DNA from 2 places in the Paraclostridium bifermentans genome. Region 2 is predicted to be linked to the other one. Evidence: a T-box and tRNA genes for the amino acid it is inferred to sense, from the RefSeq annotation. Region 2 holds a T-box; the other holds one or more tRNA genes.
The links. The T-box of region 2 lies ahead of alaS (alanine--tRNA ligase). A T-box ahead of a tRNA ligase gene usually reads a tRNA of that ligase, here a tRNA-Ala.
Positions count from the first base shown of each region.

Region 1: it encodes a tRNA-Ala, which carries the amino acid that the T-box ahead of alaS (alanine--tRNA ligase) is inferred to sense. The anticodon was not compared.

Region 1 covers NZ_CP079737.1:101,307-106,319, forward strand. The annotation lists gene rplM (50S ribosomal protein L13) at 74-505, shown strand; gene rpsI (30S ribosomal protein S9) at 534-926, shown strand; gene cwlD (N-acetylmuramoyl-L-alanine amidase CwlD) at 999-1,715, shown strand; rRNA gene KXZ80_RS00770 (16S ribosomal RNA) at 2,062-3,563, shown strand; tRNA gene KXZ80_RS00775 (tRNA-Ala) at 3,622-3,697, shown strand; rRNA gene KXZ80_RS00780 (23S ribosomal RNA) at 3,793-5,013, shown strand, end outside.
Region 2 covers NZ_CP079737.1:815,292-820,304, forward strand. The annotation lists gene KXZ80_RS03945 (DUF2232 domain-containing protein) at 1-485, shown strand, start outside; gene KXZ80_RS03950 (DUF3783 domain-containing protein) at 546-962, opposite strand; gene KXZ80_RS03955 (hypothetical protein) at 1,180-1,599, shown strand; gene mnmA (tRNA 2-thiouridine(34) synthase MnmA) at 1,657-2,742, shown strand; T-box leader at 2,812-3,033, shown strand; gene alaS (alanine--tRNA ligase) at 3,098-5,013, shown strand, end outside.

The DNA.
Region 1 (5,013 bases), 710 kb from region 2:
ATAAGTCCACTTGCCCCGGACTTGACATAGACGGTAAAATATCATATGGAAATAAGATAAGGAGGGACTTGTAATGAAAAGTTATATAGCTAAACCAGCTGACGTACAAAGAAAATGGTACGTAGTTGATGCTGAAGGAAAAACATTAGGTCGTATGGCTACTGAAATAGCTACAATATTAAGAGGAAAGCATAAACCAACTTTCACTCCTCACGTTGATGGTGGAGATTTCGTTGTTGTTGTAAATGCTGATAAAGTAGTTTTAACAGGAAAGAAATTAGATCAAAAGATGTACAGATACCACACTGGATATGTAGGTGGATTAAAAGAAACAACATATAGAGTAATGATGGAAAAGAAACCTGAAGAGGTTGTTATGCATGCTGTTAGCGGTATGTTATGTAAGAACAAATTAAGAAGCAGAATGATGACTAGATTAAGAGTATTTGCTGGACCAAACCACGGACACGAAGCTCAAAATCCAGAAGTTTTAAACTTTAAATAATCATAACGGGTGAAAGGAGGAGTTAATCATGGCTAACGTTCAATACTATGGAACAGGAAGAAGAAAACACTCTGTAGCAAGAGTAAGATTAGTTGCAGGTGAAGGAAATATAATAGTAAATGGAAGAAAAGTTGAAGAGTTCTTCAACTATGAAACTTTAATAAGAGATGTTAAACAACCATTAGTTTTAACAGGAACTGAAAACAAATACGATGTTATAGTAAAAGTTGAAGGTGGAGGATTCACTGGACAAGCTGGAGCTATAAGACATGGTATATCTAGAGCTTTATTAACAGTAGATGCTGAGTTAAGACCAGCTTTAAAGAAAGAAGGTTTCTTAACTAGAGATGCTAGAATGAAGGAAAGAAAGAAATACGGATTAAAGGCAGCAAGAAGAGCTCCACAATTCTCAAAGAGATAATTATATATGTTTACTCAAAGACTTTGGAATATTCCAAAGTCTTTTTTTATATAATATATGGGGTGATATTATATGAAATATATTAAGCATGTAAGTTTGATTGGAGCTCTTTTATGTTTTTTGGCTATATTTATATTTGAAGTCAAAAAAAATTCTCAAGATGTATTAACGTACATGCCTGTGACTAATAAGGTTATTCTTTTAGATGCAGGACATGGGGGGATAGATCCAGGGGCTTTAAGTGATGATGAGTCTGTGGAAGAAAAAGATATAAACTTACAAATAACATTGAAGCTAAGAGAGTTGTTAGAATCAAGTGGATGTTTAGTATTGTTAACTAGAGAAGATGACGTTAGCTTGTACGAAGAGAGCCCAGATAAGACAACTAGACAGAAGTACAATGAAAATCTAAAAAATAGAAAGAAAATGATTGAAGAGTCAGGTGTAGATGCTTTTGTATCTGTTCATTTGAATAAGTTTGAACAGAGTAAGTATTACGGAGCACAAACTTTTTATCCTCAAGGACAAGATGATAGTAAATTGTTATCGAAATTTATTCAAGATGAATTAAAAAGAGTTGTAGATGAAACAAATCAAAGAGAAGTTAAACCAAGTAATGATATTTATTTGTTAAAGGATAATAAAATTCCTTCAGTGTTAATAGAGTGTGGTTTTTTATCTAATGAAAAAGAATCTAAACTATTGAACGATGAAAAGTATCAAGAAAAAGTAGCGTGGGCTATATATGCAGGTATTCAAAAATATTTTGGAACAAATGTACATAATTAAATTTAAAAATGTAAAGAATAACTTATGTATTTAAATATATAAGTTATTTTTATGTGCAAAAATATAAAAATTAAAATAAGTTTAAGTCTAGTTATATCAAGTGATTAGACTTGATAGTGAAAAATGTTGAAAAAAATAAAATAAAAAATATGGAAAAAGTGTTGACCTAATTAAATTAAGGTGGTATAGTATTACTTGTCCTTAAGAAAAGGGCAAAACAAGTTAAGAACTTTGAAAATTAAACAGTAGGTTAATTATAAAAATTCTTTTTTAAAGAATTAAACACAAACAACCAAGCCAGATATTCAGATAATGATTAGCTGAGCGATGGACAACTTTTTAAATTATATTTGAGAGTTTGATCCTGGCTCAGGATGAACGCTGGCGGCGTGCCTAACACATGCAAGTCGAGCGATCTCTTCGGAGAGAGCGGCGGACGGGTGAGTAACGCGTGGGTAACCTGCCCTGTACACACGGATAACATACCGAAAGGTATACTAATACGGGATAACATATGAAAGTCGCATGGCTTTTGTATCAAAGCTCCGGCGGTACAGGATGGACCCGCGTCTGATTAGCTAGTTGGTAAGGTAATGGCTTACCAAGGCAACGATCAGTAGCCGACCTGAGAGGGTGATCGGCCACACTGGAACTGAGACACGGTCCAGACTCCTACGGGAGGCAGCAGTGGGGAATATTGCACAATGGGCGAAAGCCTGATGCAGCAACGCCGCGTGAGCGATGAAGGCCTTCGGGTCGTAAAGCTCTGTCCTCAAGGAAGATAATGACGGTACTTGAGGAGGAAGCCCCGGCTAACTACGTGCCAGCAGCCGCGGTAATACGTAGGGGGCTAGCGTTATCCGGAATTACTGGGCGTAAAGGGTGCGTAGGTGGTTTTTTAAGTCAGAAGTGAAAGGCTACGGCTCAACCGTAGTAAGCTTTTGAAACTAGAGAACTTGAGTGCAGGAGAGGAGAGTAGAATTCCTAGTGTAGCGGTGAAATGCGTAGATATTAGGAGGAATACCAGTAGCGAAGGCGGCTCTCTGGACTGTAACTGACACTGAGGCACGAAAGCGTGGGGAGCAAACAGGATTAGATACCCTGGTAGTCCACGCCGTAAACGATGAGTACTAGGTGTCGGGGGTTACCCCCCTCGGTGCCGCAGCTAACGCATTAAGTACTCCGCCTGGGAAGTACGCTCGCAAGAGTGAAACTCAAAGGAATTGACGGGGACCCGCACAAGTAGCGGAGCATGTGGTTTAATTCGAAGCAACGCGAAGAACCTTACCTAAGCTTGACATCCCACTGACCTCTCCCTAATCGGAGATTTCCCTTCGGGGACAGTGGTGACAGGTGGTGCATGGTTGTCGTCAGCTCGTGTCGTGAGATGTTGGGTTAAGTCCCGCAACGAGCGCAACCCTTGCCTTTAGTTGCCAGCATTAAGTTGGGCACTCTAGAGGGACTGCCGAGGATAACTCGGAGGAAGGTGGGGATGACGTCAAATCATCATGCCCCTTATGCTTAGGGCTACACACGTGCTACAATGGGTGGTACAGAGGGTTGCCAAGCCGCGAGGTGGAGCTAATCCCTTAAAGCCATTCTCAGTTCGGATTGTAGGCTGAAACTCGCCTACATGAAGCTGGAGTTACTAGTAATCGCAGATCAGAATGCTGCGGTGAATGCGTTCCCGGGTCTTGTACACACCGCCCGTCACACCATGGAAGTTGGGGGCGCCCGAAGCCGGTTAGCTAACCTTTTAGGAAGCGGCCGTCGAAGGTGAAACCAATGACTGGGGTGAAGTCGTAACAAGGTAGCCGTATCGGAAGGTGCGGCTGGATCACCTCCTTTCTAAGGAGTAATTACCTACTGTTTAATTTTGAGAGTTCTTAAATGAACTTTATATTGTGGGGGTGTAGCTCAGCTGGGAGAGCACTTGCCTTGCACGCAAGGGGTCAGGAGTTCGATCCTCCTCATCTCCACCATATTAGTACTTTGAAAACTGCATAACATTTAGTGATGATTAAATAAACCAATATAAGAGAAGAAAACTCTTTAAAAAATAACACTTTTAATAACTGGTCAAGTTATTAAGGGCGCAGGGCGGATGCCTTGGCACTAAGAGCCGATGAAGGACGCGATAAGCTGCGATAAGCTTCGGGGAGTTGCACGTAAACTTTGATCCGAAGATTTCCGAATGAGGAAACTCACTTAGAGTAATGTCTAAGTATCATTAAGTGAATACATAGCTTAGTGAGGGGAACCCGGGGAACTGAAACATCTAAGTACCCGGAGGAAAAGAAAGAAATTCGATTCCGTAAGTAGCGGCGAGCGAACGCGGAATAGCCCAAACCAGTGAAGTTTTCTTCGCTGGGGTTGCGGACACATCATCAACAAAGAGGTATCGTAAACGAAGAGAGTTGGAAAGCTCCGCTATAAAGTGTAATAGCCACGTAGTTGAAACGAGAAGACTTTAGATGTGATCCAGAGTACCACGGGACACGTGAAACCCTGTGGGAAGCAGGAGGGACCATCCTCCAAGGCTAAATACTACTTAGTGACCGATAGCGCATAGTACCGTGAGGGAAAGGTGAAAAGAACCCCGGGAGGGGAGTGAAATAGAACCTGAAACCCTGCGCTTACAAGCTGTGGAAGCACTTTATATGTGTGACCGCGTACTTTTTGTAGAACGGGCCAACGAGTTACGATAGTAAGCTAGGTTAAGTACTTAAGGTATGGAGCCGTAGTGAAAGCGAGTCTTAAATGGGCGTTAAGTTTGCTGTCGTAGACCCGAAACCGAGCGACCTATCCATGAGCAGGATGAAGCGAAAGTAAAATTTCGTGGAGGTCCGAACCCACGAGCGTTGAAAAGCTCGGGGATGACTTGTGGATAGCGGTGAAATTCCAATCGAGCTCGGAGATAGCTGGTTCTCCCCGAAATAGCTTTAGGGCTAGCCTCAAGGTTGAGAAATACGGAGGTAGAGCACTGAATATCCTAGGGGGCATTGCGCTTACCGAAGATTATCAAACTCCGAATGCCGTTATTTTATACTTGGGAGTCAGACTGTGGGTAATAAGATTCATAGTCGAGAGGGCAACAGCCCAGATCGTCAGCTAAGGTCCCTAAATGTAAGTTAAGTGGTAAAGGATGTGGGATTGCATAGACAACCAGGATGTTGGCTTAGAAGCAGCCACTCATTTAAAGAGTGCGTAATAGCTCACTGGTCGAGTGATCCTGCGCCGAAGATTACCGGGGCTAAAACTTACTACCGAAGCTACGATATCATTTATGATAGGTAGG
Region 2 (5,013 bases):
AAGAAGTTTTATTTTATATGTTTATAGCTACACTTCCTCTTGGAACTATTATAATGACTTATTTTGCAAGTTTATTTATTGGAGATAGAATTAAGTCTTTGAATGAAGAAGGTAAAAGAAAATTATACATTTTGAAAAATATTAGACAGTATGCAAATTACATATATTGTTCTAAATCTACTGTATATTTTGGATTAGCATATTTGTTTGTAATTCAGTTGAAAAATATATTAGGTGTTGATATAAAATTTGTATATTTACTTACTATAACTGAAACTATAAAGTATATTGTTTATTATTTTTTAATAAGAGATGCATATGCATATTTAAGACTTTATACTTATCAAAAAACAAAGTCTATAATGGCATTAAATATAATGGGAATGACATTTTTAGCTTCATTAGTTATAAAGTTTAATATTAGCTTTTGGATAATATCAGCTATTGCATTTTTCTATGCACCGATGAAACTAAAGATGACTTAGAACTATTTAAAATAAAACAAAAAGCACCCTGTAGCATTTGTTGCGGGGCGCTTTTTAAATTTAGTGATTAAGAGGTTTCCCTGACTTTAAGGCTTCTCTTTCTTCAATTAAGTTTTGTATTACAGTATTTAATTCCCAGTCAATGGAAGTTTCAGTAACTACAGCAATTAAAGGTCTTTGTATCCTAAATTTTTTAAGAGCTTCCATAAAAGAGTGAATTTTAACATGGTCTACATTATTAAATATAACAGTGTTATGCTTTAATCCATCTTCGCAACTTTCATCTATATTATTATTTAAAATATCTTTTACTAAAGTTGTAGCATTCTTAGGCACAAGGACTATTTGATCTTTTAAGCCTATTAGATTGCATATATTTTTCAACATACTTAAATCTTTTGTATTAAAGTTATAAAGTAAGACGCAAACTCTATCGTCGCTATAAGTAGGCAAAGTATTTATATTTTTAAAATCCATAGTAATTTAAGCACCTCCTTTTTAATAAGTTTACTATTATTGATACCAAATTTAGAAAATTTTAAACATAAACACGAACTTTATAAAAGTATTATTTAAAAATGTGACTACTATATAAGTGAATTAATATGGGTATATCATTTAAAGACATGTTAAGTATTTTATGTTATACTATTATGTAAAACATAGTAGTATATATTTTAAAAGGAGCAATGAAATGGATAAAACTCAATTTTTAAATTATACAAATAAAAAACTTAAAAATCAGGTTAATATAAGTAAAAACTGGGCATTAAGAAAAGTACTAGAGAAACCCTTGGAAATAATTTCAAAAGTACTTATAGTTCCGCCAATTGCTTTTACGGGTATAATGGTATTTGGGATGTTAATTTTAAGCTCAATGAGTTGGTTTAGTATAAGCTATTTTCCTGACTTTATTCAAATAATGGATACAAAAATAATAATAGGAATGATTGGGGTTATAATTAGCATTATATTTGCAGTGATAAGTATAGTGGCTTGGCCTATATATATAGTAGTTTTAATATTTGGAATTTGGTTTATAAAAACTTATAGAGGGTTTATAAAAAATCATAATTTATACAAAAAAGCAAATGATTTAATGGATAACCTATAAGTTAATACTTTAAAAAATATATCAAAGTATATATAATATAAAGAACGAGGTGATAATATGAAAAAAAGAGTAATGATCGGTATGAGTGGTGGAGTAGATAGTTCTGTTGCAGCGTATCTTTTAAAAGAGCAAGGATATGATGTAATAGGTGTTACTATGAAATTATGGCAAGACGATGATGATGAACTTATAGAAAATGAGGGTGGATGTTGTTCATTAGCAGCAGTTGAAGATGCGAGAAAAGTTGCTGATAGAATAGGGATACCTTTTTATGTATTAAACTTTAGCGAGGTATTTAAAGAGAAGGTAATCGAACCATTTATAGATGAATATTTAAACGGAAGAACTCCAAATCCTTGCATAGCTTGTAATAAGCATATAAAATTTGATGATTTCTTTAATAAAGCTCGTCAGATAGGATGTGATTATGTAGCTACGGGACATTACGCTAAAATAGAAAAAGATGAAGAGACAGGTAGATATTTACTTAAAAAGTCTGTTACGGATAAAAAAGACCAAACTTACGCATTATATAATTTAACTCAAGAGCAACTAGAGCATACTTTACTTCCTATAGGAGAGTATGAAAAAGATAAAGTTAGAGAGATTGCAAAAGAGATAGGTATAGAAGTTCACAATAAACCAGATAGTCAAGAAATATGTTTTGTAAAAGATAATGACTATGCAGGATATGTACAGAAACATTCTAAAAAGAGAATTGATCCAGGATTTTTCGTAGATACTAATGGTAATGTATTAGGAAAGCATAAGGGAATAATAAATTACACTATAGGTCAAAGAAAAGGGCTAGGAATTGCATTTGGAAAGCCTATGTTTGTTGTTGATATAGACCCAGTTAAAAATACAGTTGTATTAGGTGATAATGAAGATATATTCTCAAATGCATTAATAGCTAGGGATGTAAATTTAATCTCAATAGATGATATAAACGAACCTATAAGAGTACAAGCTAAAGTTAGATATTCAGCAAAAGCATCAGATGCTACAGTAACTAAAGTTGGAGAAAATACATTTAAAATAGTATTTGATCAACCACAAAGAGCTATAACTAAAGGTCAATCAGTTGTTATGTATGATGGAGAAAAAGTTGTAGGCGGAGGAGTAATAGAAAAAAGCCTATAATAAAAAACTATTGATTATTTTCATAAAATTTAGTAATATAACTATTAATCATATAGAAATAAAATAATTTTAAATACAGTGAAGAGAAATAGTAAATTAATTGATGCATTACAGAGAGAGGGAATAGGTGAAAGCCCTTATGATAGATTAGTTGAAGCAGTCTTGGAGTATCAACTTTGAAACTAAGTAGGAGTTGACGGTAGTTCCGTTATAACTTAAGGTTTTCCGAAGATACTGTAGATTTTTTACAGTAATTAGGGTGGTACCGCGAGATATATCCTCGCCCCTATAGTATTATAGAGGCGGGGATTTTTTAATTCACAGAAAAGTAGCAAATTTAAGGAGGAAATTTAAAATGCAAAAAATGGGATTAAACGAAATAAGAAGTAAATTTTTAAAATTCTTTGAATCAAAAGGACACTTAGTTCAACCAAGTTATTCATTAGTGCCACATAATGATAAAAGTTTATTATTAATAAATGCAGGTATGGCACCTCTTAAAAATTATTTTTCAGGAACAGAGATTCCACCAAGTAAGAGAATGACTACTTGTCAAAAGTGTGTAAGAACAGGAGATATAGAAAATGTAGGGGTTACAGCTAGACATGCTACATTATTCGAAATGCTTGGAAACTTCTCTTTTGGAGATTACTTTAAAGAAGAAACTTTAAAATGGGGATGGGAGTTTGTTACAGAACATTTAAACATACCTCAAGATAAAGTATGGGTAAGTGTATACTTTGAAGATGACGAAGCTTTTGAAATATGGGAAAAGGAAATAGGTATACCAAAAGAAAGAATAGTAAGACTTGGAAAAGAAGATAACTTCTGGGAAATAGGAACTGGTGCTTGTGGACCTTGTTCAGAAATTCACTTTGATAGAGGTGAAGAATATGGATGTGATAATCCAGATTGTAAACCAGGATGTGATTGTGATAGATACTTAGAATTCTGGAACCATGTTTTCTCTCAATTTAACAAAGATGAAGAAGGAAATTACAATCCATTAGAGAACAAAAACATAGATACTGGTATGGGTCTTGAAAGAATTGCATGTATAATGCAAGGAGTTGACACTATATTTGATGTAGATACTATAAAGCAAATATTAAATGCTGTTGAGAAAATGACAAATTCAACATATGGAAAAGATTACAAAACTGATAAATCTATAAGAATAATAACTGATCATATAAGAAGTGTAAGTTTCTTAGTTGCGGATGGAGTTTTACCATCAAATGAAGGTAGAGGATACGTATTAAGAAGATTATTAAGAAGAGCTGCTCGTAATGGTAAATTACTTGGAATGAAAGATCCATTCTTATACAACTTAGTTGATGAAGTTATATCTGTAAGTGGAGAAGCTTACCCAGAGTTAGTTGAAAAAGCTGACTACATTAAAAAAGTTATAAGAATAGAAGAAGAAAAGTTTAATGAAACTATAGATAAAGGTAATGAAATATTATCTTCATATATAGAAGAGTTAAAAGCTAAAAATGAGAAAACTTTAAGTGGAGAGAATGCATTTAGATTATATGATACTTATGGGTTCCCTGTTGACTTAACAAAAGAGATATTAGAAGAAGAACATTTAGAAATAGATGAAGAAGGCTTCAAAGCTGAAATGGAAAAACAAAGACAAACAGCTAGAGATGCAAGAGGAAATATGGATGCAGAAGCATGGAAAGAAGATGCTATAGCTAAATTAGATAAAGATATAGTTACAAATTTTGAAGGATATGATATTCTATCTATAGAATCAACTGTTAAGGGAATAGCTAAAAATAATGAATTAGTAGACTCAGCAAGTGTTGGTGATGAAGTTATAATAGTTCTTGATAAAACTGCATTTTATGCAGAAGGTGGAGGACAAGTTGGAGACAAAGGTCTTTTAGTTAATAAAAACGAAGATTTAGTAGTAGAAGTTTTAGATACTAAAAAAGGTCCAAATAACACTATAAAGCATGTATGTATAGTTAAATCAGGAATTATAAAACTTGAAGATGTAGTATATACTAAGGTTGATAAAGAAGTTAGATTAGCTTCAGCAAGAAACCACAGTGCTACACATGTTCTTCATAAAGTATTAAAAGAAGTTTTAGGAGATCACGTAAACCAAGCTGGATCGCTTGTTACTCCAGAACGATTAAGATTTGACGTAACTCACTTTGAATCTATATCAAAAGATGAGTTAAAGCTTATTGAAGAAAAAGTAAATAATATTATATTTGAAGCTTTAGATATAACTTGTGAAACTATGAGTATGACAGA